Regions from separate parts of the Corynebacterium jamesii genome, predicted to be linked through region 2. Evidence: predicted binding sites of a transcription regulator. Region 2 holds the regulator's gene; the other holds the start of a gene.

Region 1 (14,482 bases), 200 kb from region 2:
GTCCGACATCACGGGCGGCTACCGTGCGTACCGCCGAGAGGTGCTAGAGGGCATCGACCTGGATGCCGTTGATTCCGCCGGCTATGTCTTCCAGGTGGACCTGGCATGGCGCGCCGTCGAGGCCGGCTTCGACGTGCGCGAGGTACCGATCACCTTCACCGAGCGCGAGATCGGTGATTCCAAGATGAGCGGAAACATCGTCTCCGAGGCTTTGCTGCAGGTGACGAAGTGGGGTGCCGTGCACCGTTTCCACCAGGTGAAGTACCTGGCTCAGGAGTCTTGGCGCATCGGTGCGGGCACCGTACGCAACTACTTCTGATTCGCTTCCTGCTGCTCCTTCATCAGCTTCACCGCGGTGCGGCGACGCTTGCGGAGCAGTTCAATGCGCTCGTCGAGAAGCTCATCCAGCTCCTCGAGGCTGCGGCGCTCGCGCAGCATGTCCCAGTGGGTGCGCGGGGGCTTCACCGGCTTGGATTCCTGGCCTTCGCCCTCCACCAGCGTGCCTAGCTGGCCGTTCTTGCACATCCACTCCTGGGGGATCTCCGCATCGTCGGCGAAGGGGACCTCGTAAATTTCCCCAGCCTCGGTGCGGTACTTCACCATGCGGCGGGGAGCTAGGTCGTGGTCGCGGTCCGTCTCATAAGAAACGGCACCCATGCGACTTCCGCGCAGAACGCGATCGGCCATTATCAATCACTCCTCAATCAGTTTGAACTAATCCATCATAACAACGAAGTCTTACTAAGAATTGTTCCATGCCTCGACCGAAGCACTGTGCCTGGTGCGGCAGGGTAATTGAGCCCGGGCCGACGAACCGGCCGCGCAAGTACTGCAACCAGTCGTGTCGCCAGCGTGCCTACGAGCAACGCGCACAGCTGGCAGGCACCTCCATCCCAGCCGATTCCGTGATCTTGTCAGCGAACGCGGTCGAAAGATTCCATGACGACCTCTTCGAGCTCCGCTGCGCGGCCGAGGATCTGTGCACGGCGGTCCGGGAAGGGGAGTCGATAGAGGCGGTGGAGGAGTTGGCGTCCGAACTAGAAGACCTGGCCCGCCGCATCGAGCGACTTAGGGGACACAAGTAGGAAGGGCTATGCTGTAGGGCATGCGTAAGGGAATCATCACTCTCGCCGTAATTGGCATGATCGTCGGTGTGCTGATGGCATTCGGGCCGCTGGTCGTGAATTTCTTCAGCGACCGCGGGCTCCGTACCGCAGACATAACCGCAGGTGGCGAGCCTGCGAGCGTGGGTGTAGACGGCTCCTGGCACGTGGTAAGGGGAGCCGGTGACAATACCTCACAGGCCGGTTACACCTTCGACGAGAAGCTACCCTCGGGCTCCAAGACCACTTCCGGCCGCACAGAGAAGGTTGAAGGAGACTTCAAGGTCGAAGGCAAGAAGCTCACCGAGGGTAAGGTCACCGTCGACGTCGCTAGCATCAGCAGCGACGTGGAAAAGCGTGACATCAACGTGCGAAACCACATCCTGCACACCGATGAGTTCCCGAAGGCTTCCTTTACACTGACGAAACCCGCCGACGTTTCTCAGCTGCCGGACGACGGTACGACCGACAAAGTGAAGATCACCGGCGATCTGGAGCTGCACGGCCAGAAGAACTCGGTGACCACGGACCTGAAGGTTCTGCGCACGGGCGAGAACGTGGTTCTACAAGGCAACGTTCCATTCAAGCGCGGCGACTTCGGCATCGAGACTCCGCAGTTCGTCGCCTCAACAATCGCCGACGAAGGCACCGTGGATCTCTTGTTGGTGCTCGAGCAGGTTAAGTAAGCTCAGGCACATGTCTCCGGAGCTGCTCAAGTACTCGCGCATCATGCGCATCGTCGTGCTGTTGTTCTTCATCGGCTATCTGCTGTGGAAGGGTACGGCGGTAACGTATTTCTTTGCCGCATTCTGCGTACTATTCCTGGCTGCCACGTGCTACCAACTGTGGCAGAGCCGATAATATACATTATGACACTTTAGCTTCCAATCACGTTCGGCATTGCTGCACTTCCTTCCACGGAGCCCTGCAGCTGCCCCACTGGCCCCTCACATGTCCGCCCCAGCGGTTCGCCGCGGAAACGCTTCAGGATGAAGTCGATACCGAACGCACCACCTGTCACCGCCTGAATGAAGTGATTGTATTCACCCACCGGTGGCATGATGTCGTCGCGGTATTCCACCTGCGCACCTTTCGCGCACCACGTGCGCGCTAGTTCCTTCGCCTGGTTGTATTCAACGTTCTTGTCATGACGCCCAGATATCACCATCACCGGCGCCACCGGACGCTTAGTGCCAATGCGTTGGCGCTCCATAGCCTCCCGTGCCTCTGGCATATCCTTCAATAGCTCGTCGAGCGTCTTACCAGACTTCGTCCATTCGCTCGTCTTCCTGTGTCCGTACTTCTCCGTAATCTCCCCGGTGCACATCGTAGACAGATCCTTTAGCGCCTCTTGGCCTTCTTCATTGAGGTGTTCATCAAGCAGTGGCCGCAAATGCGGATAACGCTCCAGCAGGCCATTGATCGTAAAGCCGATCGCTCCCATAAGGTCCGAACCGTCGATATTGCGCTGCACGGCCTCTAAGTCCGCCGGCGGCGCCGACGCGTACGCACCCACCACATTTAGCTCCGGCGCATACTCGCCCGCGGCTTCCACCGCCGCTGCAGATGCGCCGCCGCCCTGCGAGTGCCCGTAAAACGCCACCGGACCGTCGCCCACGCCCGCAGCTCTCGCGGCATCCAACATCGCGTGCGCCTGGTCATCCCGGTTCATATACGTATGCACGCCCGGGGTACCCATACCGATATAGTCGGTCACCACCACACGCACGCCTTTAGAGGCAAATACCCAGTCGTAGATTCCCTCCAGGTTCACCAAACGCTTCGACTTGATCGGATCCGGCTGCCCATCCAGAGGCCAGTTCTTGCTCGGCGCACATTGGTCGCCCTGCCCAACCGTTCCGCGGCCAATGACGACCGTGGGGCGTGGCCCCTTGCCTTTCCACTCCACCACCGGCTCCACAATATAGCCACTGACCTGTGCTTTCTTTCCCTCTGAAGTGGTCGTCGTGTACTCGATCCGATCCACCGTCTTCGGCATTCTCATATGCAGGTCGCCGAACACATTGGAATATGCGACCTTCTCCCTCTTTGTCACTTCTGCCGCCTGAGCAGGCGTCGCGAATCCGGCAATTGCAATGGCTGTAGCGCATGCGAGCGCTGTCGTCTTTTTAATCATTGCTTAGTTCTACCAAACCAACTACCCCCATTGGGGTAAAACGGAAAACTTAGCCAACGGAAACTAAGGGCGTCAATAAGTTAAGTACATGGACCTTAGCCACATCCGCATCGGTACAGCATCGGCGGGACTACAGATCGAAGGATCACCCCGCCCCAACAATTGGAGCGAATGGACCGCCAAAGACGGCACCACCCCACATCCCACCACTGACCACTGGCGCCGCTGGCGCGAAGACAACCAGCTCATGAGCGACCTCGGACTACAGATCGCACGCGTCGGCGTGGAATGGTCGCGCGTCGAGCCCGAGCCCGGCCGCTACGACCACGAAGCCCTGCAACGCTACCGCGAAGAGTTCCTGGATCTGCGGGAACGTGGCATCGAGCCACTCGTTACGCTGCATCACTTCGGCCATCCCGCGTGGTTCGAAGCCACCGGGGCGTTCACCCGCGAGGCCAATGTGGAGATCTTCCTCCGCTATGTCGACGTTGTCTTAGACCATCTCGGCGACTTCGTGCACGACTGGATCACTATCAATGAGCCCAATGTCTTCGCTACCGAAGCCTATCTCTTCGGCTCTACCCCACCCGGCCGCGGCGGCCTCGCTAAAGTCCGTCCGTGCTTGCGCAATATGGCGGCCGCTCACCTACTCGCCTACCAGCGTATACACTCCCGCCTCGAGTCTCCGCGCGTAACTTTCGCCCACCACCGGCGCGTTTTCGCCCCCATGAACCCGCGCAACCCTCTCCACCGCACCCTTACGCCCCTGGTCGAGTGGCTATTCCAGGGTGCAATCGAACCCGCGTTCTTCGAGGGGCGTTTCCACCCCCTACTCGGCCGCCCGGACATCGAGGTTCCCAGCGGCGGGGTCTTCGCGGACGCTGTGGCCATCAACTATTACTCGCGCACAGCGGTTCGCGGTTTTTCCGACGCCACGTTCCCCGGCACCCCAACCAATGATCTCGGCTGGGAGATCTATCCGCCGGGGATTACCGAGGTCTCCGGCGAATTGGCACGCCGCTACCAACTGCCCGTGTGGATCACGGAAAACGGCACTGCCGATGCCCACGAGCGCTTTCGCTGCGCTTTCATTCTGGATCATCTGGCGGAGCTGTCCCGCCTGCCGGAGGTCGAGCGGTACTACCACTGGTGCTTCGTCGACAACTGGGAGTGGTCAGAGGGCATGGCGCAGAAGTTCGGTGTGGTGGATATAGAACGGCAGGTCAAACCCGCGGGGCGACTACTGCAGGAACTGATCCGCGAGGGTGCTATTACCCCAGAAATTGATGCGAGGTTCCGGGAGGAAGGCCACTAATGTTGCAAACACTCACCGCCGCCGAGCGCGAGCCGCGGCTGTTCTATTGGAAGTTCGGCATCGCATTTTTCGGTTCAGTGTTTTCCTGGGCTGGGCCGACGCAACTTCTGTTGGGTTTGCAGATGATCCAGCTGCGCCCGGATACCAAGGAAGATTCCCTCGCCCTCATGATGATGTTGGGCGGAGCCACTGCCGTCGTTTCCAGCCTGCTGACCGGCTATATTGCAGACCGCAGCTGGTTTTGGGTGAACCGCTGGGGTAAGCGCCTGCCGTGGGTGTTACTGGCGGCGCCGCTGGCCACTGTCGGGTTGCTGTTGATGTCTTTCACACCCAGCTTCTGGGTTTTAACTGGGCTGTGGTGCCTGGTCCAGGTATTCGTTGCTTTCGTAACGAATAACCTCATGACGGTCACCGCTGATGTTGTGCCGCAGGAGAAGTTCGGGTTGGTTTCCGGAATCGTCGGCGCAACATACACATTTGGAATTGTCGGCGGGACCGCGGTTGCGACGGCTTTGCCGATTCAGCAGGCGTACTGGGCTGTGGGCGCCATTTCCCTTCTTTTCATCTTCCAATTCGCCGTCGGGCGCGGCCGCGTTGATGTACACGTCCAACCGCATAATTCGCTGTCTGTGACGGTCGGCGATGAGGGGTCGTATCGGAACTATTGGCTTGTCTTCACCAGCCGTTTCGTGATCCACCTAGCCAACTACACCAGCTTGTTCTACCTGCTGTATTACCTGCGCGACCACATCGGCGTACCGGATCCGGACGCGGGCGTGCTGGCGCTCACCGCCTTGTATGCGGTGTTCACGATCATCACGGCGTTTATCAGCGGTGGCGTGTCGGATCGGCTGGGGCGACGGAAGATCCTGGTGGTCATTTCGGCACTTGGTGTCGCTGTTGCTACGGGCATGATGACTATCGCCACCGGCATGGGATTGGTTTATGCCGCGGCGATGCTGTTGGGGTTGAGTTGGGGCGTGTTCAGCAGCGTGGATCAGGCCATGGTCAATGAGTCGCTGCCCAGTAAGAAAAACCGCGCGCGCGACGTATCACTCATGTCGCTCACCCAGGGAGTGAGCAACATGTTCTGCGGCGGCTTGGCGGCCCTCGCGCTGAGGCATTTCGACTACCCCGGCATGTTCCTGATGTGCAGCATAATCTGCGTGTTCGGTGCGCTGCTGGTTCTGCCCGTCACCTCCTCTAAGTAGTGGCTAGAACGGCGGCTCCTCCTCGTCCCTGTGCAACTGTTCGAGCTGCTCGATCTGGCTGCCTAGTTCCTCTCGCGCCAACTCTGCGATGGCGTTGGCAATCGTGATCTCACTGTTGATACGTCGCTGGAGCTCTTCCTTAATTTCCTCTACGGAGGCGCAGTTCAGCATCTTCTGTAGCTCCTCACGGGTGATAGACAGCCCGCGTGGCATCATCGGATCAGCGTTGAGCTTCTCCTCGTTGAGTTTGCGCACAACCCGCGCCTTGCGCACCCCACGCTCGGCGAAGTTCTCGCGCGCCAGCGGCCCATCGGGCACGGTCACAACCTCGTGGCTGTCACCGTGCGAGGTCCACACTTCGATGCCATCAGCGTGCAGCGCGACGTCCCAGGTACCAGCCGTCTTCAGGCGGTGATGGGTACGACAAAGCAGATGCATATTCGCCGTTGACGTCGGTCCGCCGTCGGCGTGGCGGTGCACATGGTCGATGTCGCATGTGTACCCCGGCGCATCGCAGCCTGGGAAACGGCAGTGCCCATCGCGCCCTATTACTGACGCCCGCAGCAACTCCGTCGGCTGGTATCCCTCCGTCGCGGTGTACCCGGGAGCCGCCAGGTGGGTGACTTTCGCAAGCCACTCGCAGCTAGCGGCCTCGGTTAGCCAGTGGTCCTCGGCGAAGACTCCGCGGGGTTGCGACCCGACGGCCTTATACAGGTTCAAGGTGACATCGGTGGTGATGTTTTGCTCGAGCATCGCCAGGAAGGCCTCTCCCATGGAGCATCCGCGCTTCAGGGAGGCCGCCTTCACCGCCTTGTGCAGTTCCACGCCACGCAGGCGCGGAACTGTGAGGGTAAACGCAGTGGTCTCGTACTGACTGCGGTCGATCATTAGCTCCGGCGAATTCGTATCCATGGGCGGAGTAACGTCCAATGGAGCCGCCAGCTTGTCCCGGTCCCCCACAATCGCCTTGACCTTGTTGTACGCCGCCCGCGGGGTGGGAACCTGCTGGTTCGGCACGGTGGGTTTGAGGGCCTTCAGGATCTCCTGCTCCACCTCGCCGCGGTTGTCCGGGGCTACAGCCTGAACCGCCTCCATGACCTGCTGGATATGGCGAATAGTGAAAGCGCCGCTGCGGAACAACTGGTGGAGTTGTGGGAAGACTTGGAGCATCAGTCCAGCGTCGGCATAGTTGGCCGCCACTACCTTGCTGATACCGAAACGCACGGCGAGCTTGGAAACATGGTCGGGAACGAGGTCGTCCGGCGCCGGAGTAGACTGCTCGACCATGGCGAGGTGGGTCAGATTGAGGGCACGGGACGTCGCCGTTAGCGGGTCGTCGGAACGCGCAAGCCGGTAGTAAGGCTCGGCGGTATCGGGCGGTGGCTCGGTGGAGTTTGTGGTGAGTGTAGTGGTGTTCATACGATCCCCTTCGTGAACTAAACCTAGTTTAGAACACACAATCGAACAGTGTCAATACCCTTAGCAAATTAAATGCCAAGACTCAATCTTTACTAGAACGTTTGACCTATTCTTCTTTCGCCACCCAACCCCCAGATTTCGTGTAAAAATGACATCATGAGCACTTTGGACCTCTCCCAAGAAACCGTCCTCATCACCGGCGCCAGCTCGGGTCTCGGCAAGGAATTCGCCACCCAACTGGCAGCCAAGGGCGCAAACCTCGTTCTGGTCGCGCGCCGCCAGGATCGGCTGAACAGGATTGCGACGGAGATTAAGAGGCGTCATAAGGTAAAGGTCGAGGTAATAGCCAAAGACCTATCCGAGCACGGCGTGGCGGGCGAGATCTCGTGGGAGCTGTCCACGCGCGGGATCACGGTAACCTCGCTGGTCAACAACGCGGGCTTCGCGAACTACGAGTCTTTTAGTGACATCCCGACGGACAGCCTGCGCGCAGAAATTGCGGTCAATGTCCACGCACTGGTCGAGCTGACCCACATGTTCCTGCCGCGGTTCGAGGATCGCGGGAATGGCTTCATCCTGAATGTGGCGTCCATTGCGGGGTTCCAGCCCTCCCCCGGCATGGTGGTTTATGGCGCGACGAAGGCGTTTGTGCTGTCGTTTACCGAAGGTTTATACGCGGAGCGAAAGGGCTCCGGCGTGCGGATTATGGCGCTATGCCCGGGACCGACCGAAACGGAATTCTTCCGGGTGGCGGGCAGCGACCGCGCCGACGGTGGGCTGAAGCGCATGAGCAGCCGCGACGTTGTCGCCGCGGGTATTGAAGCGCTACTGCGCAAGTCGCCGCCACCATCGGTAGTCGCGGGCACGCGCAACAAGGTGCTAACAAGCATCTCGCAGCGCATGCCACGGCGCGTCATGACGGAGGCTATGGCGCGGATAATGAAGCGGCAAGGTTAAGAAGTAGCCGCTCGTCGCGAGCTACGAGCTGCACGCCAATGGGTAGGCCATCTATTCCTCTACCTGCGGGGATGCTCATCGCGGGTTGTCCGGACACATTCCACAGCGCTGTGAAGGCAACCGAGGGCAAACTCGCGATCTGTGCCGCCAACATTCCCTTGCCCGACAGCACACCGGCGCGCGCCGGGCGGGAAGCGACGGTTGGGGTCAGCAGCACGTCGATCTCGTCGAAAACCCGATCCAATTGCTCCCCCAACCGATCGGAAAAGCCCTCCGCCCAGCGCAGCACCGGACCTTGCGCCCACACTCCTGCCGCGCGGGTGACCTTGTGGCGCCTTTCGATGCGCTCGGGAAACTCAAGGTCAGCGATTTCCTTGCGAATTCCAGCAAAGAACTGCGTGACGAAAGCCGCCGTAGGGTCCTTATGTCGCAGAGTGTAGTCGCGCACCTCGTGGCCCATTCCACGCAGCCGGTCAGCCATCGCGTGCACAGCACGGACGTGGTCTCGGTGTGGTGGGGTTAGCGGCGTTGAGGGTTGCAGGCTCACACCGATTCTTAGTGACGCCCCCTCGGTTTCGGTAGCGACGGAGTCAGATAGGGCGTCAAAAAGAAGGGCGCAGTCGCGTGCAGTACGGGCGATGGGTCCAGCAGTGCCGAGGCGGCACCACAGTTCGCCGGGGAGAGTGCCGCGCGCGGGCTTCAAACCGTACAGGCCACAGTGCGCGGAGGGAATGCGGATGGACCCGCCACCGTCCCCGCCGACGGCGAAGGGCACCCAGCCAGCAGCAACGGCGACTGCAGAGCCTCCGGAGGAACCGCCCGGGGTAAAACGCGGATTGTGCGGGTTGCGGGTGATCCCGCGGGCCTCGGACTCGGTGAACGGGAAGGCGCCAAACGCAGGCATGGTGGTTTTGCCTAGAATGATCGCCCCGGCTTTGCGCAAGCGGCGAACGATTTCGTCGTCGGCGGTAGCGGGCGTGGGGTTCGCGTTCGTCCCGAAGGTGGTGGGTACTCCGCGGACCGCGACTTCCTCCTTGATGAGCACCGGCACGCCGTGCAGTGGGCCGGGGTCGGTGCTGGAATCTAGGTCGGCGGCGGCTGCCAGCGCTTCATCGTCCAGAAGCACCGAGACTGCGTTGAAGTGTCGGTCCTGGGCGCGGATGCGGCGCAGGGTCTTCTCAATGAGCGGAACCGCGCCATGTTCCAGAGCCTCGTTGCGCCATTGGTTAGAGCTCAGCAATGGTCGCCTTCAGGTTCTCGCCGACGCGCTTACCGGAGTGGATGCAGCCGCCGAGGAACGTGCCTTCGAGGGCATTTTTACCGTGCATGCCACCACCGCCAAAGCCGGCGACCTCGCCCGCGGCGTAGAGACCCGGCAACACCGAGCCGTCGGTGCGTAGGCACCGGCCGGACAGGTCGGTCTCGATCCCGCCAAGGGTCTTGCGGGTCAGCACGTGCAGCTTGACGGCGATCAGTGGGCCCTTCGACTCGTCGAGCAGGCGGTGCGGGGCGGCGCAACGGACGATCTTGTCGCCGAGGTAGCCGCGGGCGGTGCGGATGTAGTTGACCTGCGCGTCCTTGCTGAAGTTGTTGTCGATCTGCGAGTCGCGGTCTTCGCTCACCCGGCGCAAGTCATGGACGTCGAGGGCGGGTGCGTCTTCGTCGGCGATGGCGTTCATGCCCTCGACCAGGGAGCCGAGGTCATCGGCAACTACCCAGTCTTCGCCGTGGTCCATGAAGGCCTTCACGGCGGGGTGAGTCCCGGGGCCAACCTTGGACAACAGGTTCTTGACCTTCTTAATGGTCAGGTCCGGGTTCTGCTCGGAGCCGGAGAAGATGAACTCCTTGTCGGCAATCGTCTTGTTGAGGATGAACCAGGAGTAGCTGTGGCCCGTGGTGCCGAGGTGCTTCATGGTGGCGATCGTGTCGCCGCCCGGGATGAGGTTGGACGGGAAGCGCTTGCCGGTCGCGTCGACCCACAGCGAAGACGGTCCCGGAATGATGCGGATACCGTGGCCGGGCCAGATGGAGTTCCAGTTCTTCATGCCTTCGGTATAGGCCCACATGCGGTCGGTGTTCACCAGGTTTGCGCCGGCGGACTCGGAGATCTGAATCATGCGGCCGTCGACGTGCGCGGGCACGCCGGTGACCATGTCGTTCGGCACCGGCCCCCACTGGTCGGTCGGCCACGCGCGACGCACCAGGTCGAGGTTGCCGCCGATGCCGCCGGAAGTTACGACGACAGCACGCGCGCGCAGCTCGAACTCCCCTACGGTCTTTCTAGAAGACGCCACGCCGCGGTCCAGATCGCTCGGTTCCAGCACGCTGCCGCGCACGCCGACGACGGCGTCATTTTCTACGACTAGCTCGTCGACCTGGTGGCGGAAGCGGAACTCGACCTTGCCCTCTGCCTCGGCGGCCTCAATGGGCTCGCGGAAGACGCGCACGACCTCAGGACCGGTGCCCCAGGTCAGGTGGAAGCGGGGCACGGAGTTGCCGTGGCCGCTGGCGTCTCCGGAACCGCGCTCGGCCCAGCCGACGGTGGGCAGTACGTTCAGACCCAAAGACTTGAGGTAGTCGCGCTTCTCCGTAGCGGCGAAGCGGACGTATTCGCGCCCCCAGCGGCGGGGCCAGTAGTCGTTGTCAGTGTCATCGAACTGCGCGGAGTTCTCCCAGTCCCGCCAGGCAAGTTCCTCGGAGTCCTTTACCCCCATCAGCTTCTGCTCGGGGCTACCTACATAGAACAGGCCCCCCAGCGACCAAAAGGCCTGCCCGCCCAGGTTGTTGCGGTTTTCCTGGTCCAGGATCAAGACGTGCAAACCCGACTTCTGCGCCTCATAGGCGGCGACGAGCCCGGCCAGGCCGGCGCCGACAATGATGACATCGGGGTTAGTTGGAGTAGTCACGGGAGCGTTCCTCTCAAGGTAAATCGCCAATAGTTATTATTACGCTAAAACTATATGACGATCCTTGTGGGGAAAATCGCGAAACTACTTAGGGCCGAGAACGAATTGGACGCATCCAATGTCACCTCCGGCGGCCAAGGCCTCGTGCAAAGCCAGCTGATAGTCCCAAAGGCGTCGGAATACCGGGTCGAACCCGGCGGCCGCGGCTTGGCGTTCGCGGGAAAGGAAATTCGCGCGCCACAGCGGCAAGGTGGCGCGCAGATGGGCGCTGAGGTTGTTCTCGGCGACGACGGTCAGCTGGGTGTGCTCGGCTGCGGCCTCGCGCACCTGCTGGACAGTGGGGTACTCCAGGGCGGGCCACACGTAGGCGCGCATGACATCCAACGACTCGCGGACGGTTTCGCGCATCTCGTCGGTGGCGACGATGGACTGGATCACGGCCAGACCATCATCGGAAAGCATGCGATCCACGGCCTTAAGGTAGTGGCTCAAACCACCCACGCCGAGGGTCTCCATCCGCTCTACGGAGAAAACAGCCTCGTAGCGGCCCGACCACTGTCGCGGGGAGGGCACCGGCCCGGCTATCCGCTCCACAGTGACTGCTCCTCCGACACCGGCTGCATGGACGCGGGCGCGAACGGCATCTGCGTGGTCTTCGTCACTGGTCAGCACGTCCACACGCGCGCCGCGCTTGGCTGCCTGCACGGCCAGCTGCCCGCCGGAAGAAGGCATTTCCAGCACGCGGTCGCCAGGCCCCACCTCGGCTTCGTCGAGCATGGTAGTGATGCGACGGGCTTGCGCGTCGTCGAGATCCAGACGGTCCACTTGATCCGGATCTCCGAACCAGGTGAAGTCGATGCCCCCGTCGTGGGCACTGGTACGGGAGGCACTGCTGAACTGCGCAGCACCCGTCGCGCGGGTGGCGCCGGCGTAGAGCTCCACTAGGGCCTCTGGTAGTTCACCGGAAGCCGGACCACGACGCTTCGCGGTGCGGCGGGCGAAGAACTCGCCGAATTTCCCTTCGAAGGGCTGTTCCATCAGGGCTCCGAGAACCTCCGGGAGGGGTTCAGCGAACCACTCCCCGGCCATGTAGCCCTCCGCCAAGCCCAGCCACCCCTCGGCGACCACCCGATCGATCACCTGGCCATCCCGAACGACCATGTGCGGCACCGTGCCGGCGTCCAAAGCAATACCGTGAGACGAAAGAAGAGCTTCCATGCGCGCGGTCACGGCTTCGGCGCGACGGCCCATGAAGCGAGCGTGCGGGGCGGCCACGAGGCGCGGCCAGCGATCCTCGTCGATGTACGGAGACGTCATCCTGCCTTCCTTTTGCGCTGTAACTCCCCCCGAAGTTACTAGGAAAACAACTTCTGGCTTCCGAGGCACAGCCGAAATAGCATGAATTTCTCGGAACCGGGGGTTCTCGGTGTGAAGCGCGACGCTGAAACAATTAAGATAGTGCCGGATTACAACCATCATTGAGGAGAAGCAACTAGATGACCAGCACATCAAACCGCCACCACGTCGTTATCATCGGCGCGGGCTTCGGCGGACTGTTTGCGGCGAAGAAGTTCAAGAACGAGAACGTCAAGGTCACGATCGTCGACCGGACGAACCACCACCTATTCCAGCCGCTGCTGTACCAGGTTGCGACCGGTATCCTCTCCGAGGGCGAGATCGCCCCGTCCATCCGCCAGATCCTGGCCGACCAGGACAACGTCCGCGTGGTCAAGGGCGAGGTTCGCAACGTGGACATCAACGAGCAAACTGTCACCGCCGACCTGGGCGGCACCGACGCTGTCCTGAAGTACGACTCCCTGATCCTGGCGGCCGGCGCTGGCCAGTCCTACTTCGGCAACGAGCAGTTCGCAGAGTTCGCGCCGGGCATGAAGTCCGTCGACGACGCGCTGGAGATCCGCGCGCGCGTGACGGGCGCCTTCGAGCGCGCCGAAATCACCACCGACCCGGAGGCCCGTAAGCGCCTGCTAACCTTCGTGGTCGTCGGCGCCGGCCCCACCGGTGTGGAGCTGGCCGGACAGCTGGCCGAGATGTCCCACCGCACCCTGCGCGACGAGTTCCGCGAGATCGATACTGAGGACACGCGCATCCTGCTGATCGACGGTGGCTCGCAGGTGCTGGCGCCGTTCGGCAAGCGCCTCGGCCGCAAGGCCGCCCGCCGCCTGGAGGACCTGGGTGTGGAAATCATCCTCAACTCCCTGGTCACCGACGTTTCCAAGGAGGGCGTGCGCTACAAGGACATGAAGACCGAGGAAGAGTTCTTCGTGCCCTCCTACGCCAAGATCTGGTCCGCTGGTGTGGCCGCTTCCCCGCTGGGCAAGCACGTGGCCGAGCAGGCGGGCATCGAGGTCGACCGCGCTGGCCGGGTGCCGGTCAACGACGACCTGACCCTGGGCGACCACCACAACATCTTCATCGTGGGCGACATGATGAGCAAAGACCGCCTGCCGGGCGTGGCCCAGGTGGCTATGCAGGGTGGCCAGTACGCAGCAACCACTATTCTGGACGAGGTCAACAACGGTACTTCCCACGAGGGGCGCGTGCCGTTTAGCTACTTCGACAAGGGCTCCATGGCCATCGTCTCCCGCTTCAACGCTGTGGTGAAGATGAACAAGGCTGAGGTTTCCGGCTTCTTCGGCTGGGTCATGTGGCTGTTGCTGCACCTGCTGTACATGGTCGGCTTCCGCAACCGTGCGGTCGCGGCCTTCAGCTGGGGCCTGAACTCCGTATCCCGCCGCCGCTGGCAGCTGGTTGCCACCCGCCAGCAGCTGCACGCTCGCAACGCGCTGCGTAAGTTGCGTGACCTGGAAGACAAGGAAGGCATCCGCTCCATCGAGGTACGCGACAACCTGCGCTTCGGTGAGGGGCGCGACACCCGCGCGGTATCCGACTAAGCCTTCGGCATATCCGGCACAACCTGCGTCTTGAGGAACGTCAAGGCGCAGCGTTTGCCGGTTTTTTCGTTTGTGTGCTCGATGCGGAACAGGTGCGTGGTGCGCCCGACGTGCTCTGCTTCGGCGGTGGTGACGATAACGTCGCCCTTTACCGACGGGCGCAGGAAGTGCGTCTGATTGGACGTGCCCACGACCGCCGGACCGGCGCCCGCGGCGATGAAGCTAGCCATGGAGCCGGCGGTCTCTCCCAGGCTGGCGTATACGCCACCGTTCGTCACTCCCCAGGGCTGCAGGTGGTCGGCAGTAATCTCGAGGGCCAGCTCCAACTTGTTCGGCCCCACGGCGCGGTATTGCACGCCCAGGGTGCGGTCAAGCGTCGGATGCTTCTGGAGCAGCTCGTTGAGGGTAGAAATCTCCTCGCCGGTGAGTTCCCGCTCGGTGGCTACGCGACTTAGTTCAATGAAAATATTGGACATGCGCCTAAGCCTAACCAACACCTCGCCCTGTAAGATGTAAAACCAT
Region 2 (14,482 bases):
AGACCGCCGCCCCGGCGAGATCCTGGCCGAAGTCAAGGCACTGGTCGAGCAAGGCGTGAGCGAGGTGACGCTGCTGGGACAAAACGTGAACGCCTACGGCGTGAACTTCGCCGATGCCAGCCTCGAACGCGATCGCACCGCGTTCTCCAAACTGCTGCGCGCCTGCGGCGAGATCGAGGGGCTGGAGCGCCTGCGCTTCACCAGCCCGCACCCGGCCGAGTTCACCGACGACGTGATAGACGCTATGGCCGAGACCCCCGCAGTCTGCCCGCAGCTTCACATGCCGCTGCAGTCCGGCTCGGACAAGGTGCTCAAGGACATGAAGCGCTCCTATCGCTCCAAGAAGTTCCTGGCGATCCTGGACAAGGTACGCGAACGCATTCCGCACGCCGCCATCACCACCGACATCATCGTCGGCTTCCCCGGGGAGACCGAGGAGGACTTCCAGGCGACCATGGACGTGGTGGAGAAGGCCCGGTTCTCCAGCGCCTACACTTTCCAGTACTCGCCGCGGCCCGGCACCCCGGCCGCGGAGATGGAGGATCAGGTGCCAAAGGCCGTGGTGCAGGACCGCTACGAGCGCCTGCTCGCGCTGCAGGAACGCATTAGCGAGGAGGAGAACCGCAAGCTCATCGGCACCACCCAAGAGCTGCTGGTACAGGCGGACGGACGCAAGAACGACCGCACGCAGCGCCGCTCTGGCCGCTCCCGCGACGGCCGCCTCGTGCACTTCACGCCCGAGGGCGAGATTCGTGCGGGCGACGTGGTGGAGGTCGTTATTACCGACGCCGCGCCGCACTTCCTCATCGCCGACGGCGGAGTTGCGAGCCACCAGCGCACCCGGGCCGGGGACATGACAGAGTTGGGGGAGACTCCGACGACGGCGCCGGTGGGCGTCGGGCTAGGAATGCCGAGCATCAAGAGACCAGAGCCAACCACGGCGGGCGGATGCAGCACGGGAGGATGTGGCTGTGAGTAATTCCGGCGCAGAAGACAAGCTGGCGAAGTATCGGGACGACCTCGGCGGTGCGGAACGCCGCGTGGCCGGGCGAGTCGTACTGGGGCAGTACCTGCCGCTGATCGCCTTTGGCTTCCTGGTTCCACTCATCACAATTTTCTTACCGCACGCAGGCGACGTGCGCGGTTTCGACGTGCTCTTTGAGACCCCGGTGGCACAGAACAACGACACGACGAAGCCGGAGATGATCTTTTCTTGGTTGCGCCTTCTCGCGATTCTGCTGACCATCGGCACGATTGTTTCTAAGTCGTGGATGGTGGCGTGGGTGAACTGGGCTGTTGTTGGCGTGGCCTGGTGGTACAACGTGTTCGCAGTATGGATGCGCCAGACCCGCCCGCCCACAGCTACTGGCGACGGCCCGGCGGTCCCGCTGTTGTTTAGTCTGCTGGGGCTGACGGTGCTGTTTATGGTGATGTCCGCCGTGGTGTTTAAAAAGAACCCGCTACAGCGGGCTTTGGCTGCTGCGCGTCGCGAAGAAGCCCACCGAGACGAGGAATCCCGCATGGCGCAGCAGCGACTGCGTACCGGAATTGAAGAGCGCGAGGACGCAGTGATCGTCGACGATCGCCGAGCCCGCGCGAAAGCCCGTCGCGCGCGGAGGGCCGAGCAGGCCGAGCAGGCCGAGCGCGACGGCGAGGGGGACTAGCTCTCTAGGGCGGCCGCGGCGGCGTTTGCCCACTCCTGCCACTGTGCAGCCTGGCCGCGTAGCTTCTCCGCCTTCGAGGACTTGCCGGCCTTCTCCGCGGCCTCGGCCTCGCGGTTGAATTGGTCGACCTTGGCCTGGAACTGGGCCACACGCGCCTGCGCTTCCGGGTCGGTGCGGCGCCACTCGGCGTCTGCGGCCTTTTCTACTCGAGCCTCGATGGCCTTAATCTTGTCTTCGAACTCGCGCACCCGGCCGCGGGGGACATAGCCAATCTGTTCCCACTTTTCCTGCAGCTCGTGCAACACCTTGCGGGCCTTGTCCACGCCCTGTGCCTGCGGATCGACCTTGGGGGAGTATTCGTCGATGAGGGCCTGCTTGGCCTCCGCATTGCTCTCGAATTCCTTGTCGCGCTCGGCGGAATCGGCCTTACGAGCCTGGAAGAATACGTCCTGTGCCTTGCGGAAACGTTCCCACAACTGGTCGTCGACGTTGCGCGGTGCGCGGCCGGCGGCCTTCCACTGGCTCATGAGGTCGCGGAACTTGGCGCTGGTCGGTCCCCACTCGGTGGAATCCTGCAGAGCCACAGCCTGCTCGATCAGCTCTTCCTTCTTCAGACGGGCGCGCTCGCGGTTGCGGTCCATTTCGTCGAAGTGCGCCTGGCGCTTGCGGTTGAATTCGGAACGGGCCTTGGAGAAGCGCTTCCACAACTCGTCGTCGGTGGAGCGCTCCACGCCCTTGATGCCGCGCCACTGTTCGACGATGGCGCGGATGCGCTCACCGCTGCGCTTCCAGTTCAAGGTGGAGGGATCAGCTGCGGCAATGCCCTCAACCTCGCCCAGCAGCTCCTCTTTTTGCGCCAGTGCGGAATCGCGGCGCTGCTGCTTGGCTTCGGCCACCTGCTGCTCGGCAGTCTCGGTGCGCTGGGAAATTTTTTGCAGGCGGGCATCCAGCGCCGGGATATCGCCAATCACGGCAGCGGTGGGCAGGGAATCCTGCAAGATCCTCGCGTCGTGACGGATGGTTTGGGCCTGTTCCGGGTGGCTCTTCAGTCGCGCCTCAAGCATCTGCACCTCGGTGCTGAGGTCGTCGTAGCGAGCGCCGAAGTGCTTCAGCCCCTCCTCGGGAGTACCGGCCTTGAACTCACCAATCTGGCGTTCGCCGTCGGCGGTTTTCACCCATGCCACGCCGCCTGCATCCACGCGGCCGAACTTCGCTGGGTCGTTCTTGGGGATTGTGACGCCCCCAGCCGGAGCTCCCTTCGGGCCGGGCTTCGGGCCGGGCTTGGGCGCCGGGCGAGAATTCGTGGGATCAGTCATTGCGGATACTCCTACCTAAAACCAAAACATGCCAATCGCCTTATGCAAGGCAATGAAGTAATTATTACATCAGCTGCACCGCTACACTATGTTTCTATGAGTTCTTCCGCTCAGATCCGCCCAGTCACCGTCGTTGGCCCTACCGCGTCCGGCAAGACGGCAATCTCTCTGGAACTGGCCAAGCGGCTGGACGGGGAGGTGGTGAACATCGACTCCATGCAGCTGTACCGCGGCATGGATATCGGCACGGCAAAGGTGCCGGTAGAGCAGCGGCAGGGCATTCCACACCACCAGCTGGACATGTGGCCGGTCACTAAGCCCGCGAGTGTGGCCGAGTACCGGGCGGGGGCGATTCAAACGGTGGAAGAAATTTTTTCGCGGGGCAATACCCCCATCATCGTCGGTGGTTCGATGATGTACATCCAGGCTCTCGTGGACGAGTGGGACTTCCCGCCAACAGACCCGGCCGTCCGCGATAAATGGCAGCGCGAGCTGGACGAGCGCGGCGTGGCCGCCATGCACCAGTACTTGGCATCGATCGACCCGGAAGCCGCGCGAATCATCGAAGACAACGACCCCCGCCGGACTGTCCGCGCCCTGGAGGTCATCGAGCTGACCGGGAAACCTTTTGCCGCCTCGCAGCCGCCGAAGAATTCCACACCCCGGTGGAACATGCGCCTGCTGGGCCTGCATGCCCCCGCGGAGTGGCTGAACCCCCGAATCGAATTGCGCGTGCGGCAGATGTTCGACCGGGGGCTCGTCGAGGAGGTGCGCCGCCTGGTCGCCGAGGGATTGGTGCGTCAGTCCACCGCCGGGCAGGCGATTGGCTATGCCCAGGTATTGGATTACTTCTCGGGTGAGCTTACGTATGAGGAGGCCGTGGAGCGCACCATTACTGGTACCCGTCGCTATGCTCGACGGCAGCGTTCCTGGTTCCGCAGGGACAAGCGCATTGTTTGGATTGACGCCAACTCACCCGACCCCGTCCGCGCGGCAACGGAAGCATTAGGGATTGTCAGCCAGCAGTAAATAAAGGGAGTGCTCACCATGATCGATTTCATTAAGGCCCACGGCACGGAGAACGACTTCGTTATCCTGATGGACGAGGCGACCCAGGTGAACCTCACTGAGGATCGCGTGCGACACCTTGCAGACCGGCGCGTCGGCATCGGCGGCGACGGCGTGATTCGCATTGCCACCGGTGAGGCGCTGGTAGGTGCCGGTGTGCTTGACCGCCTGCCCAACGGCGTGCACGGCGACGAGTGGTTCATGGACTACCGCAACGCGGATGGCTCGCTGGCGGAGATGTGCGGCAACGGCGTGCGCGCCTTCGCCCACGTGCTGTGCCGACAGGGGAAAGTTACTGTCGGCGAACAGTTCGGCATTGGCACCCGGGCGGGCCGCAAGCTGGTGGAGGTCCACGAGGTAACCGGCGACAACCTGGAGCACGCCATCGTCAGCGTGGACATGGGTACCCCAGAGGTGCTGGGTCTGTCCACCGCACAGGTGGGCGACATGAAGGTCGCGGGGCTAGGCGTGGATATGGGCAACCCGCACCTGGCTGCTGTGGTGCCGAACCTCACCGCGCAGAAGCTGCAGGAGCTACCGATCGACCAGCAGGTGCAGTTCGACCCAAAGTTCTTCCCGGCAGGGGTGAACCTGGAGGTCCTCACGCCACTGGACGATGCGGGCGCGGTGCACATGCGGGTTCACGAGCGCGGTGTGGGCGAGACTCGCTCGTGTGGAACCGGTACTGTGGCCGCTGCTGTGGCCGCTCTTGCAGACGCCGAACGGGCCACAGGTACAGTGACCGTGCATGTTCCCGGTGGTGACGTGCAGGTGGAGGTCTCCGAGGGCGGCTCCGTGCTTCGCGGGCCGTCGGCGATAGTGGCCTGGGGGCAGACCGTCCTGTAGCGGCCTTCTAGTGGCCGCCGCAGCCACAGCTGCCGGAGCCGCAGTCGCCGCCGCATCCGGCGGCCTCCACCGTGCTAGCGGTGAACTGCACAGTACCCGACACGATGAGTGGTGCGCCGGACCGCGCGGCCTCCTCGTCGACGGCATCTGCGGGCAGTACGACGGTGAATTCGAAGGGGGAGGCCACCGTCGCGATCCAGAACTTCTGGCCTGTCAGGGCGTTGATCTTGTGGGTCCAGCCGGAGGCCTCCACCGCGATCTGCGCCGTGGCGTGCGGGGTGGTGGCAGGGGAGTTGATGTCCTGCAGACCGGTTGAATCCACCACGCCAACCTTCAGCCCTCCATCCTTGGCGAACTCAGTCGAATTCGCGTACACGCGCACGGAGCTCCCCAAGGCCCCAATGTGGAACTGGTGGTACTCCATCGTGGGGGCGTCTACAAGCATAGGACCTTGAGCGATGGTGGCCGTGAGGGACGCGATCGTGGGAGCCTGCTGGCCAGCGATCTGCAACGCAGGGTTGTCGTCGACAACATCAAGCACGCCGACGATGTCGTTCAACATGGAGAGGTGAGCCGTGGCGGGCACGCCGCCGGAGTAGCTGGCGAAGGAGCCGAACGGTTCGACGGCGAGCACGACCATGCGCGCGCCCGAGGGATCGTCGAACTGCAGTACCTGGCCGCCGCGAACCTCGGCCGACACACCCAAGTTGCCGGATCCGTAGGCGGCTTCAAGAGCCTGCTGCCACTTCGGGAAATCCATACCAATGCTGCGGAGTTCAGGAATCATGCCCACCACTCTAGTCCGCCTACCAAATTTCCTATTTACCGCCCCTGACAGGTAAAAATAGACACTAATGACGGAAATGACCGAAGACACTACACACCTTTACGACGTACACCAGGATCCCACGGTCGGTGAGCTTGACCTCGAGGCTCGCTCTAGCCTGCGACGGTTGTCCCGCGGGGTAAGTACCTACACCGACGAACAGTCGGACGGCTACGACGTTGAGTACCGAAAGCTCAGGCTGGAGAAAGTCGTGCTGGTTGGCGTGTGGACCGCCGGTACGATTGCGCAGGTCGAGGCGAGCCTGGAAGAGCTGCGCGCGCTGGCGGAGACCGCCGGCTCCGAGGTGACAGACATGCTTTATCAGCGCCGCGACAAGCCGGACTCCGGCACCTACATCGGCCGTGGAAAGGTCGAAGAGCTGAAGTCGGTGGTGCGTGAAACCGGCGCCGATACCGTGGTTTGCGACGGTGAACTGAGCCCCGGTCAGATGATCGCGCTAGAAAAGGCGCTGGACGTTAAAGTGATCGACCGCACCATGCTGATTCTGGATATCTTCGCCCAACATGCGAAGTCCAAGGAAGGTAAGGCGCAGGTCGCTCTGGCGCAGATGGAATACCTCATCACGCGCGTACGTGGTTGGGGTGGCGCGCTGTCCCGTCAGGCGGGTGGCCGTGCGGGTTCCAACGGCGGTGTGGGTCTGCGTGGCCCCGGTGAGACGAAGATTGAGGCTGACCGCCGTCGCTTGCGCTCTGACATGGCGAAGTTGCGCAAGGAGATCGCGGCGATGAAGACCTCCCGTGAGGTCAAGCGCGAGCGGCGCGATGCAGCGGCGATTCCGCAGATCGCGATCGCCGGGTATACGAACGCCGGTAAGTCATCGTTGATCAATGCCCTGACGGGTGCGGGTGTGCTGGTGGAGGACGCACTGTTCGCCACCCTGGATCCGACCACCCGCCGCGCGCAGCTGGCCGATGGCCGCGCTGTGGTGTTCAGCGACACGGTTGGTTTCGTCCGCCACCTGCCCACGCAGCTGGTGGAAGCTTTCCGCTCTACCCTCGAAGAGGTTCTGGCAGCCGACGTGGTTCTGCACGTCGTTGACGGATCGGATCCCTTCCCGCTGGAGCAGATCAAGGCGGTGAACACGGTGATCGGCGGGATCGTCGAGGAGTCCGGCCAAGAGGCCCCGCCGGAGATTCTGGTGATTAACAAGATCGACTCGGCTGACCCGCTGGTGTTGGCGGAGCTGCGTCACCGCGTGCCGGATGCCGTGTACGTATCGGCGAAGACGGGTGAGGGAATCCCGGAGCTGGAGGCACAGTTGGAACTGTTCCTGAACTCCCTGGATTCTCACGTGAAACTGCACGTGCCCTTCGACCGTGGAGACGTGGTGGCGAAGGTGCATGAGTTTGGCACGGTGATTGCGGAGGACTATGACGCGCAGGGCACCACGATGGATGTGCGTCTGCCGAATGTGGTGGCGGGCGAGCTGGGGGAGTTTATCGTCGCCGACTAGGTTGTCGGGGGGGAAATTACTCGGCGAACGTGACGTCTATGCCGAGGTTGCGCAGTTCGATGACGTAGGGTTCTGGCGCGTCACGGTCAGTGACGATGGCGCTAATATCCTCGATACGGGCGAAGCTGACGAGGTAATCCAGGCCGAACTTGGTGGAATCGCACAGCGCCACTACGCGTTCCGAGTTGGCAACCATGGAGCGTTTGATGGCGCCTTCTTGTGCATCCGGGGTGGATAGTCCGTGGTCGATGGTGAGGGCGTTTGTGCCGATAAAGGCTACATCCGCGTGTAGCACGCCGAGTGCGCGGGTGGCTAGGTCGCCAACCACGGCTTGGGAAAGCGCGCGGACGTGCCCGCCGATAAGTTGCACATCGCAGCGAGAAGATTCCGCCAGTGTGGTGGCGATGAAAAACGAGTTCGTGACGATGTTCAGCTTCGGAGCCATGACGTCGGGGTCGTTGGTCGAGTTCGCTTCCGCGATGGCTTCGGCAAATACGCCGGTGGTGGTGCCTGCGTCGATAAACACTGTACTGCCCGTTTCCGGCAGCAACTTCACTGCAGCCTTCGCGATAGCGCGCTTGGCACCGAGGGAGGTCTTCGACCTGATGGCCAGTGTGGTGAAGTCCGTGCGGAAGTTCTGTGCGGGCACGGCCCCGCCATGAACGCGGAACAGCTCGCCGCCGTCATTGAGGATCGCGAGGTCGCGCCGGATTGTTTCTGCGGTGACGCCGAACTTTTCTGCCAGCTCATTCACAGTTACTCTGCCGTGAATAGCCGTGAGGGAGGCTATCTGACGGCGCCTTTCTGCTGATTCCATAAGGGCTACTGTAGTTCCTTGCGGGCGGGGAAAGGCGGCGTCCGAACCAATAGGGGGGAGCCTAGATCTTGCGCAGAACCGCGGCCACCTTGCCCAGGATCGTTGCCTCCTCGGCCGGAATGGGTTCAAACACCGGGTTGTGAGGGATCAGCCATAGCCCGTCGGCATCCTTCTGGAACTCCTTGACCGTTGCCTCCCCGTCGATCATCGCGGCGACGAAGTCGCCGAACTCCGCCACCGACTGGGAACGAACGACAACCCAGTCGCCGTTAAAGATGCCGGCATCGTGCATCGATTCGCCGACGACTTGCAGCAGGAAAAGCTCGCCGTTGCCCACGAGTTCCTGGGGAAGGGGAAAGTGCGCCTCTACGTTCTGCTCGGCGAGGATTGGTGCGCCTGCGGCGATCTGCCCCACGACAGGCACGTAGGTTGCCTCGGGCATGGCTTCGCCCTCGTCGGTCGGTTGCGGAGCGGCCGGCTTAGGCTTCGACTTGCTTTCGTTCACCAGCTGTCCACCCTCAAAGGAGCGAACGTCAACCGCGCGCGGCCGCTTCCCATCGCGCCGCAGATAGCCGCGTTTCTCCAGCTGCGTTAGGTGGTAGGAGACAGACGACGTGGAATGCAGTCCTACAGCGTCTGCGATCTCGCGGATGCTCGGCGGGTAACCGCGGATCACGGTTGAATCCCGGATGACCTCCAGAATACGGCGCTGGCGAGTGCTAAGCGCCGGCTTTTTGCCGTCCTTTTCTGCCTGCTTTTCCGCGCGCTTATCCGCCTCTGACTTTGGCGGGCGCCCCAGCTTACGGCGCGTGGTGGAGTTGTCGGTCGTCTCTGGTTCGTCGGTTCTCACGGGGTGTACCTCATTCGGTGATTTGGGGCCGGTTTCGGTGCCGGTTTCAGTGCCGGTTGAGTGCCGGTTGAGTGCGTTCAGGTTCCGAGCGGCCGTTTGTGGGCAGTATTGCACGATCGACTCTCACTCTACCGGAAAACGAACACTCTTCTAGTGTATGTGTTCGAAAAATTTTGAATTGGGTTAGACATCATCGAACAAGCGTGCTAAATTTTTCAACATGTTCGAGATTCGAACACATGAGCTAACCCTCTAAAAGCTTTTCTAACCCTGTCCATGCCGGGTGGTTCACTATGAACCACAGCGAAGGAAACAAAGCGTTTGGCCAAGCGGTCAGCGTGTACCTGTAAAGGAGTATCTACGTGACCACCTCGATCGTAATCCCTACAACCTCTGATGAGTCTTTCCCGGTGTCGCGTGTTCGCGTGCTACCTGGCGATCGCGTAGCCCCCCTGCGCAAGCCGCAGGTGCGCAAGCCTGACTGGAATGCGATAGGCCAGCGGGGTAATTCGAACACCTACAGGTATTCCTCGGCGCCGGTGGCACGCCCGGTATCTGGTGCCCGCAGGGAGCGTATCTCCGGAGCTAACGAAAAGACGTTCGAAAGTCGTATAGACCGTAAGGAAAGGTTCTACGCCCGCGTGGAGCGCGTGATCCACTCGCCGGGGGCGACAGTGCTTTCGCTCGGGGCGATGTCGGCTGTGCTCGGGTTGGCGCCGATTCTCATGCCTTAGCCACGGCTTCAAAGTGGGGCGAGAGGCGACTAGGCTAGGGGGCGTGTTGTGCCCCTCTTGTAGCTCCGAATCATCTCGCGTCGTCGACTCGCGCTCTATAGAAATGGGCGTGTCTATTCGGCGGCGCCGCGAATGTAGCGAATGCCAGACTCGGTTCACCACCATCGAGCGGTCGGTTCTGCTGGTGGTGAAGCGCAATGGGGTGACTGAGGAGTTCAGCCGGGAGAAGGTCATCAAGGGTGTGCGCCGCGCCTGCCAGGGGCGTGACGTTTCGGACGATGCCCTGAAGCGCCTTGCGCACGAAGTAGAGCAGGCAGTGCGCGTGGCACACGGGTCCCAGGTGCCCGCCAACCAGATTGGTCTAGCCATCCTGGATCCGCTGCGAACACTCGACGAGGTTGCGTACCTGCGCTTCGCCTCGGTCTATAAATCCTTCAACTGCGCCGAAGACTTCGAGCAAGAAATCGAATCCCTGCGGGCGCATCGCCACGCGCTGGCTGATCGCACTATGGATACGGGCGGCGCCGATAGCTAAGCGCATGGCCTAGCAGATCTTTTCGAGCTTTTTGCGAATGCGCTGCAGTGAAACAGAATGAGCCGTGCCGAGGTTCTGTGCGAAAAGGCTGACCCGCAGCTCTTCAATCATCCAGCGGACTTCCTTTAACTGCGGTGAAGCGGCGCGTGCGGTCGGCAGACGCTTCTTCGTCTTCTCCAGTAGCTCGAAAGCCTCCTGAACCTCATCGTCCAGGTCTTCTTCCTTGTCCGGATCCGTCTTCATCAATTCCAGACGGGCGCGCATAGCCTCCACATAGCGGGGCACATGGCGCATGTGATCGATGCCGTTGCGAGCTATTGCATGCTGTCCCAGGAAGAATTCCAGCTGAGCCCGCATGTCATCGATAGCATCTCCCGACCAGCCCTTCAGCTCCGCAGAGATGTCAGCCACGGCCAACACCGCCGGAGCCAAAGCAACCACATACTGGCGCACCCTGCCCGGCCCCTGGGAACGGGCCGCACCCACAACCTCGTCGCACTTCTCGGGGTCGCGCACGACGGGACCTAACTTCATCAGCATGTCGCGGCACGCCAGAGCCACCACATCGCTGACTAACCCGTCCACGCCACCGGGAGTGTGCTCCATGGCTACCCGCTGTCGCAGGGGTAGCCCCTTAATCATCTGCTTCGGGGAGACCGCACAGGCCGCTACCATCATGTTCAGCACTGTCGTGAACTGCTGCCCATCGGCAGCCTGCTTGGTGGGGAACGCCTTCAGCGTCACGCGATCCTTTGCCACGACGATGGCCGGGTAGGTGTGTAGGGTCTGCCCATCCACCACAGTCTCCACGGTCTCGGGCAGCACACCGATGCCGTCGGCAGTCCAGGCATCCGCCGTGGCCAGAACTCCGGTGGACGTTCCACCCTGCTTCTTTGCCTTGTGCTTCTTTCCGGCCTGCTTTGGGTGCGGCGTGTGCTGCGCCGCGTCGCTGGGAGCGGCCGTCTTTGATCGAGCCGCCGCCTGTGCGATGGCGGAGGTTACCTGCCCGGATAGCTTATTCTGCAAATACTGCAAGTCACGAGATTTTTCGATCACCTTGCCGCGGCGATCGATGGCGGCGAACTGCATCCGCAGGTGGTCTGGTACCCGCGCCCAGTCGAAGTCCTGCGCGGAAATTCCCTGGCCGCCGAGCCCACGCAGCGCCTCGGCCAACGCGTAGCCGAACTCACCGTCGAACGGTACCATCCTCTTCAAAGCGGCCGTGGCGAAGTTGCTGGCGGGCACCACGCTGGTGCGCAGGGCCTTGGGCAGCGAACGGATGAGCGCCACCGCAAGCTCCTCACGCATACCGGCCACTAACCAGCGCGTCTCCGGCTCGGACACGTTCGCCAGCAGGGGGAGTGGCACGCGCATGGTCATGCCGTCGTCCGGGTCGCCAGGCAGGAAGATATAGCTCAACTCGAACTCCAGGCTGCCTTGGCGCCATACGTCGGGGAACTCGTCGGCGGCTCGGGCTGCTTCCTCCGAATCGATAAGCGCGTCGAGCGTGAAATCCAGCTGATGCGGATCCTTGTGGCGAGCTTTCTTCCACCACGAATCAAAGTGCTTGGAAGATACGATTTTCTCTGGCAATCGGGCGTCATAAAAATCAAACAATGTTTGATCGTCGACAACGATATCGCGACGTCGAGCTTTATCCTCCAGGTCGGTCGCCTCAGACAGCAGCTTTTGATTGTGGGCGAAGAAGTGGTGTCGAGTTTTCCAATCGCCCTCTACCAGTGCGTGGCGGATAAACAATTCGCGCGCCAAAGGGCGATCCACCTTGGAGGCATTAACCATTCGGTCGGCGACAATCGGCAAGCCCAAAAGCAGCACTTTTTCGTGCACCATTGCCGCGCCGCGCGAAGAAGACCACACGGGTTCGGAATAGTTGTACTTCACCATGTGCGGGGCGATTGCCTCTATCCAACTGGGATCGATAGGCCCCACGGTGCGGGCAAACACCTGCGAGGTTTCCACCAGCTCAGCGGCCATTAGCCACTGTGGGGGCTTCTTCGACACATGCGACGACGGGTGCACAACGAAGTGCGACCCGCGCGTGCCGGTGAACTGCTTGGAACTGCCCTCGCGCATTCCGACATGGGTGAGAAGTCCCGTGAGGATGGATTTATGAATCACGTCCTCGTCAATGGTCTCGGGCTCGAAAACGAGTTCCCGGACGTGGCGGATATTCGGAATCTTCCAGCTGAGGTCCTGCACGACGGAAAGCATTTGTCGCACCAGATCCATCCATTCGCGCACGCGCACGTAGTGGATGAATTCGCGCTGGCAGAGCTTTCTAAACTTATTTGCCGATAGTTCCTGGCGCTGTTCTTGCAGGTAATTCCAGAGTTTGAGCAGGCTGACGAAGTCGGAATTCGCTTTAAAACGCGCATGCATTTCGTCGGCTTGTTGCTGCTTTTCCAACGGTCGCTCGCGTACGTCCTGGATCGACAGGGCGGAGACGATTACGGCGATTGGCTCGATACTGTTGTTGGCGTGCCCGGCCGCCAACATGCGCGCCAGCCGGGGGTCTGTCGGAATGCGTGCCATGTCGCGGCCGATGGAGGTCAGCGTTGCTTCTTTTGTAGACGCCAACGCTCCGAGTTCCTGCAGCAGCGCCACACCGTCGCGGATGGATTTGTTGTCTGGCGCCTGCAGGAAAGGAAAGCGCTGAATATCGCCCAACCCCAAGGCTGCCATCGACAGGATCACGCTGGACAGGTGGGTGCGCAGAATCTCGGGATCTGTGAACTCCGGGCGTGCCTCGAAGTCCTCTTCGGAATACAGGCGGATCGCAATGCCGTCGGCAATACGTCCGGAGCGACCCGAACGCTGCTTGGCGCTGGCCTGGCTAATTGGCTCCACCGGTAGCCGCTGCACTTTGGTGCGGTGGGAGTAGCGGGAAATGCGGGCATAGCCGGTATCCACGACGTAATGGATACCCGGCACAGTCAGCGAGGTCTCGGCGATGTTTGTTGCCAACACGATGCGGCGACGCGGGCCGGTACGGAACACGCGGTGCTGCTCGGCGTTGGAAAGACGACCGAATAGTGGCAGTACGTCGACCTTCTGGGCTCCACCGGGGCCAGCGAACTCACCTTCCAGTGCTTCAGCGGCATCGCGGATTTCACGCTCGCCGGAGAAGAAACACAGGATGTCTCCCTCGCCAGCGCGCATCAACTCATTACAGGCATCCACCAGACCGTCCAGGGGATCGGTTTCTACCTCGATGACCTCGCCGGTTTTGGGGTTTTCTCGTTCAGTAATTAGCGGGCGGTAGCGGATCTCCACCGGGTAGGTACGGCCGGAGACTTCGATGATCGGGGCAGGGGAGCCGTCGGCGGCGCTGAAATGCTCGGCGAAACTCTCTGGGTCGATAGTTGCGGAAGTGATGATGACCTTAAGATCCGGCCGCTGCGGTAGCAGTTGCTTGAGGTAGCCGAGGAGGAAGTCAATGTTGAGGCTGCGTTCGTGGGCTTCGTCAACAATGATCGTGTCGTAGTCGCGCAGAAGGCGGTCGCGCTGGATCTCGTTGAGAAGCACGCCGTCGGTCATGAGCTTGACGGCGGTGTGCTTGGAGATCGTGTCGTCGAAGCGAATCTTGTAGCCGACCAGTGATGTGTCGTTGCCGATCTCTTGGTCGAGCTCTTCAGCAATGCGCTCTGCCACGCTGCGGGCGGCGATGCGTCGGGGCTGGGTGTGGCCAATTACCTTGGTGCGACCACGGCCGAGTTCTAGGCACATCTTGGGGATTTGTGTGGTCTTACCCGAGCCGGTCTCGCCCGCGATAATAACGACCTGGTGGTCCTCGATGGCTTTTTTGATGTCCTCCCGCCTCTCCGAGACCGGCAGGTCGGGGTAGGAGATTGACGGAATGGTGCGGACGAAATGCGGGCGCCGGCGCTTCTGAGAGCGCCGCCGAGATCGCCTGCGCCCCTGCGGCTTGCCCTGGGTGCGACCTTCGTTGGTGGAGGAGGCCGACCCGTGCGCGTCCATCATTTTTGTGAATCACCCGTCTCGCGAACCAAAACATCCCCTATTTTCTGGGGCTGAACAGGCCGATTTTAGCAACGTCATGGCAGTGGAGGAACCCACGGCCCAAGTTGTTTCCACCCCCAAATGTACTTAAATAAAGCTAAATATTTGGTTAAAATATGAAAACCATCACATCACTCCACGATTCAGGCCTAGTGTTTCGATAGTCAAAACAATTGGACTGTTAATGACGCTTCTAGGAAACGAGAGACCTCATGTGTGAACACGGCCAGACGAGAAACCCCAAAAACCTGCAGAACCCTGTGAAATCCCAGTTCAGCCGCCGCAGCTTCTTCCGTGGAATTGCTGCGGTA

What was found. Region 2 encodes LexA, which represses DNA repair genes until DNA is damaged. Its sites were predicted from a motif close to CGAACANNTGTTCG; they were not measured.
Region 1: ACKFRT_RS03395 (HNH endonuclease signature motif containing protein) is a predicted target of LexA. The motif match lies at 7,216-7,229, and genes of this name have one in related genera.

Annotation. Positions count from the first base shown of each region.
Region 1 is NZ_CP175789.1:731,695-746,176, forward strand. Features, by position in the region: gene ACKFRT_RS03355 (polyprenol monophosphomannose synthase) at 1-319, shown strand, start outside; gene ACKFRT_RS03360 (RNA polymerase-binding protein RbpA) at 310-687, opposite strand; gene ACKFRT_RS03365 (hypothetical protein) at 756-1,085, shown strand; gene ACKFRT_RS03370 (YceI family protein) at 1,106-1,789, shown strand; gene ACKFRT_RS03375 (hypothetical protein) at 1,800-1,964, shown strand; gene ACKFRT_RS03380 (alpha/beta fold hydrolase) at 1,981-3,240, opposite strand; gene ACKFRT_RS03385 (glycoside hydrolase family 1 protein) at 3,329-4,555, shown strand; gene ACKFRT_RS03390 (MFS transporter) at 4,555-5,766, shown strand; gene ACKFRT_RS03395 (HNH endonuclease signature motif containing protein) at 5,770-7,185, opposite strand; gene ACKFRT_RS03400 (SDR family NAD(P)-dependent oxidoreductase) at 7,342-8,142, shown strand; gene ACKFRT_RS03405 (amidase family protein) at 8,111-9,382, opposite strand; gene ACKFRT_RS03410 (FAD-binding dehydrogenase) at 9,369-11,048, opposite strand; gene ACKFRT_RS03415 (class I SAM-dependent methyltransferase) at 11,133-12,365, opposite strand; gene ACKFRT_RS03420 (NAD(P)/FAD-dependent oxidoreductase) at 12,545-13,960, shown strand; gene ACKFRT_RS03425 (PaaI family thioesterase) at 13,957-14,436, opposite strand; gene gndA (NADP-dependent phosphogluconate dehydrogenase) at 14,481-14,482, shown strand, end outside.
Region 2 is NZ_CP175789.1:531,455-545,936, forward strand. Features, by position in the region: gene miaB (tRNA (N6-isopentenyl adenosine(37)-C2)-methylthiotransferase MiaB) at 1-979, shown strand, start outside; gene ACKFRT_RS02425 (hypothetical protein) at 972-1,664, shown strand; gene ACKFRT_RS02430 (DUF349 domain-containing protein) at 1,661-2,980, opposite strand; gene miaA (tRNA (adenosine(37)-N6)-dimethylallyltransferase MiaA) at 3,077-4,009, shown strand; gene dapF (diaminopimelate epimerase) at 4,028-4,894, shown strand; gene ACKFRT_RS02445 (hypothetical protein) at 4,902-5,681, opposite strand; gene hflX (GTPase HflX) at 5,749-7,194, shown strand; gene ACKFRT_RS02455 (DeoR/GlpR family DNA-binding transcription regulator) at 7,211-8,011, opposite strand; gene lexA (transcriptional repressor LexA) at 8,073-8,861, opposite strand; gene ACKFRT_RS02465 (hypothetical protein) at 9,224-9,595, shown strand; gene nrdR (transcriptional regulator NrdR) at 9,639-10,130, shown strand; gene hrpA (ATP-dependent RNA helicase HrpA) at 10,140-14,132, opposite strand; gene ACKFRT_RS02480 (neutral/alkaline non-lysosomal ceramidase N-terminal domain-containing protein) at 14,432-14,482, shown strand, end outside.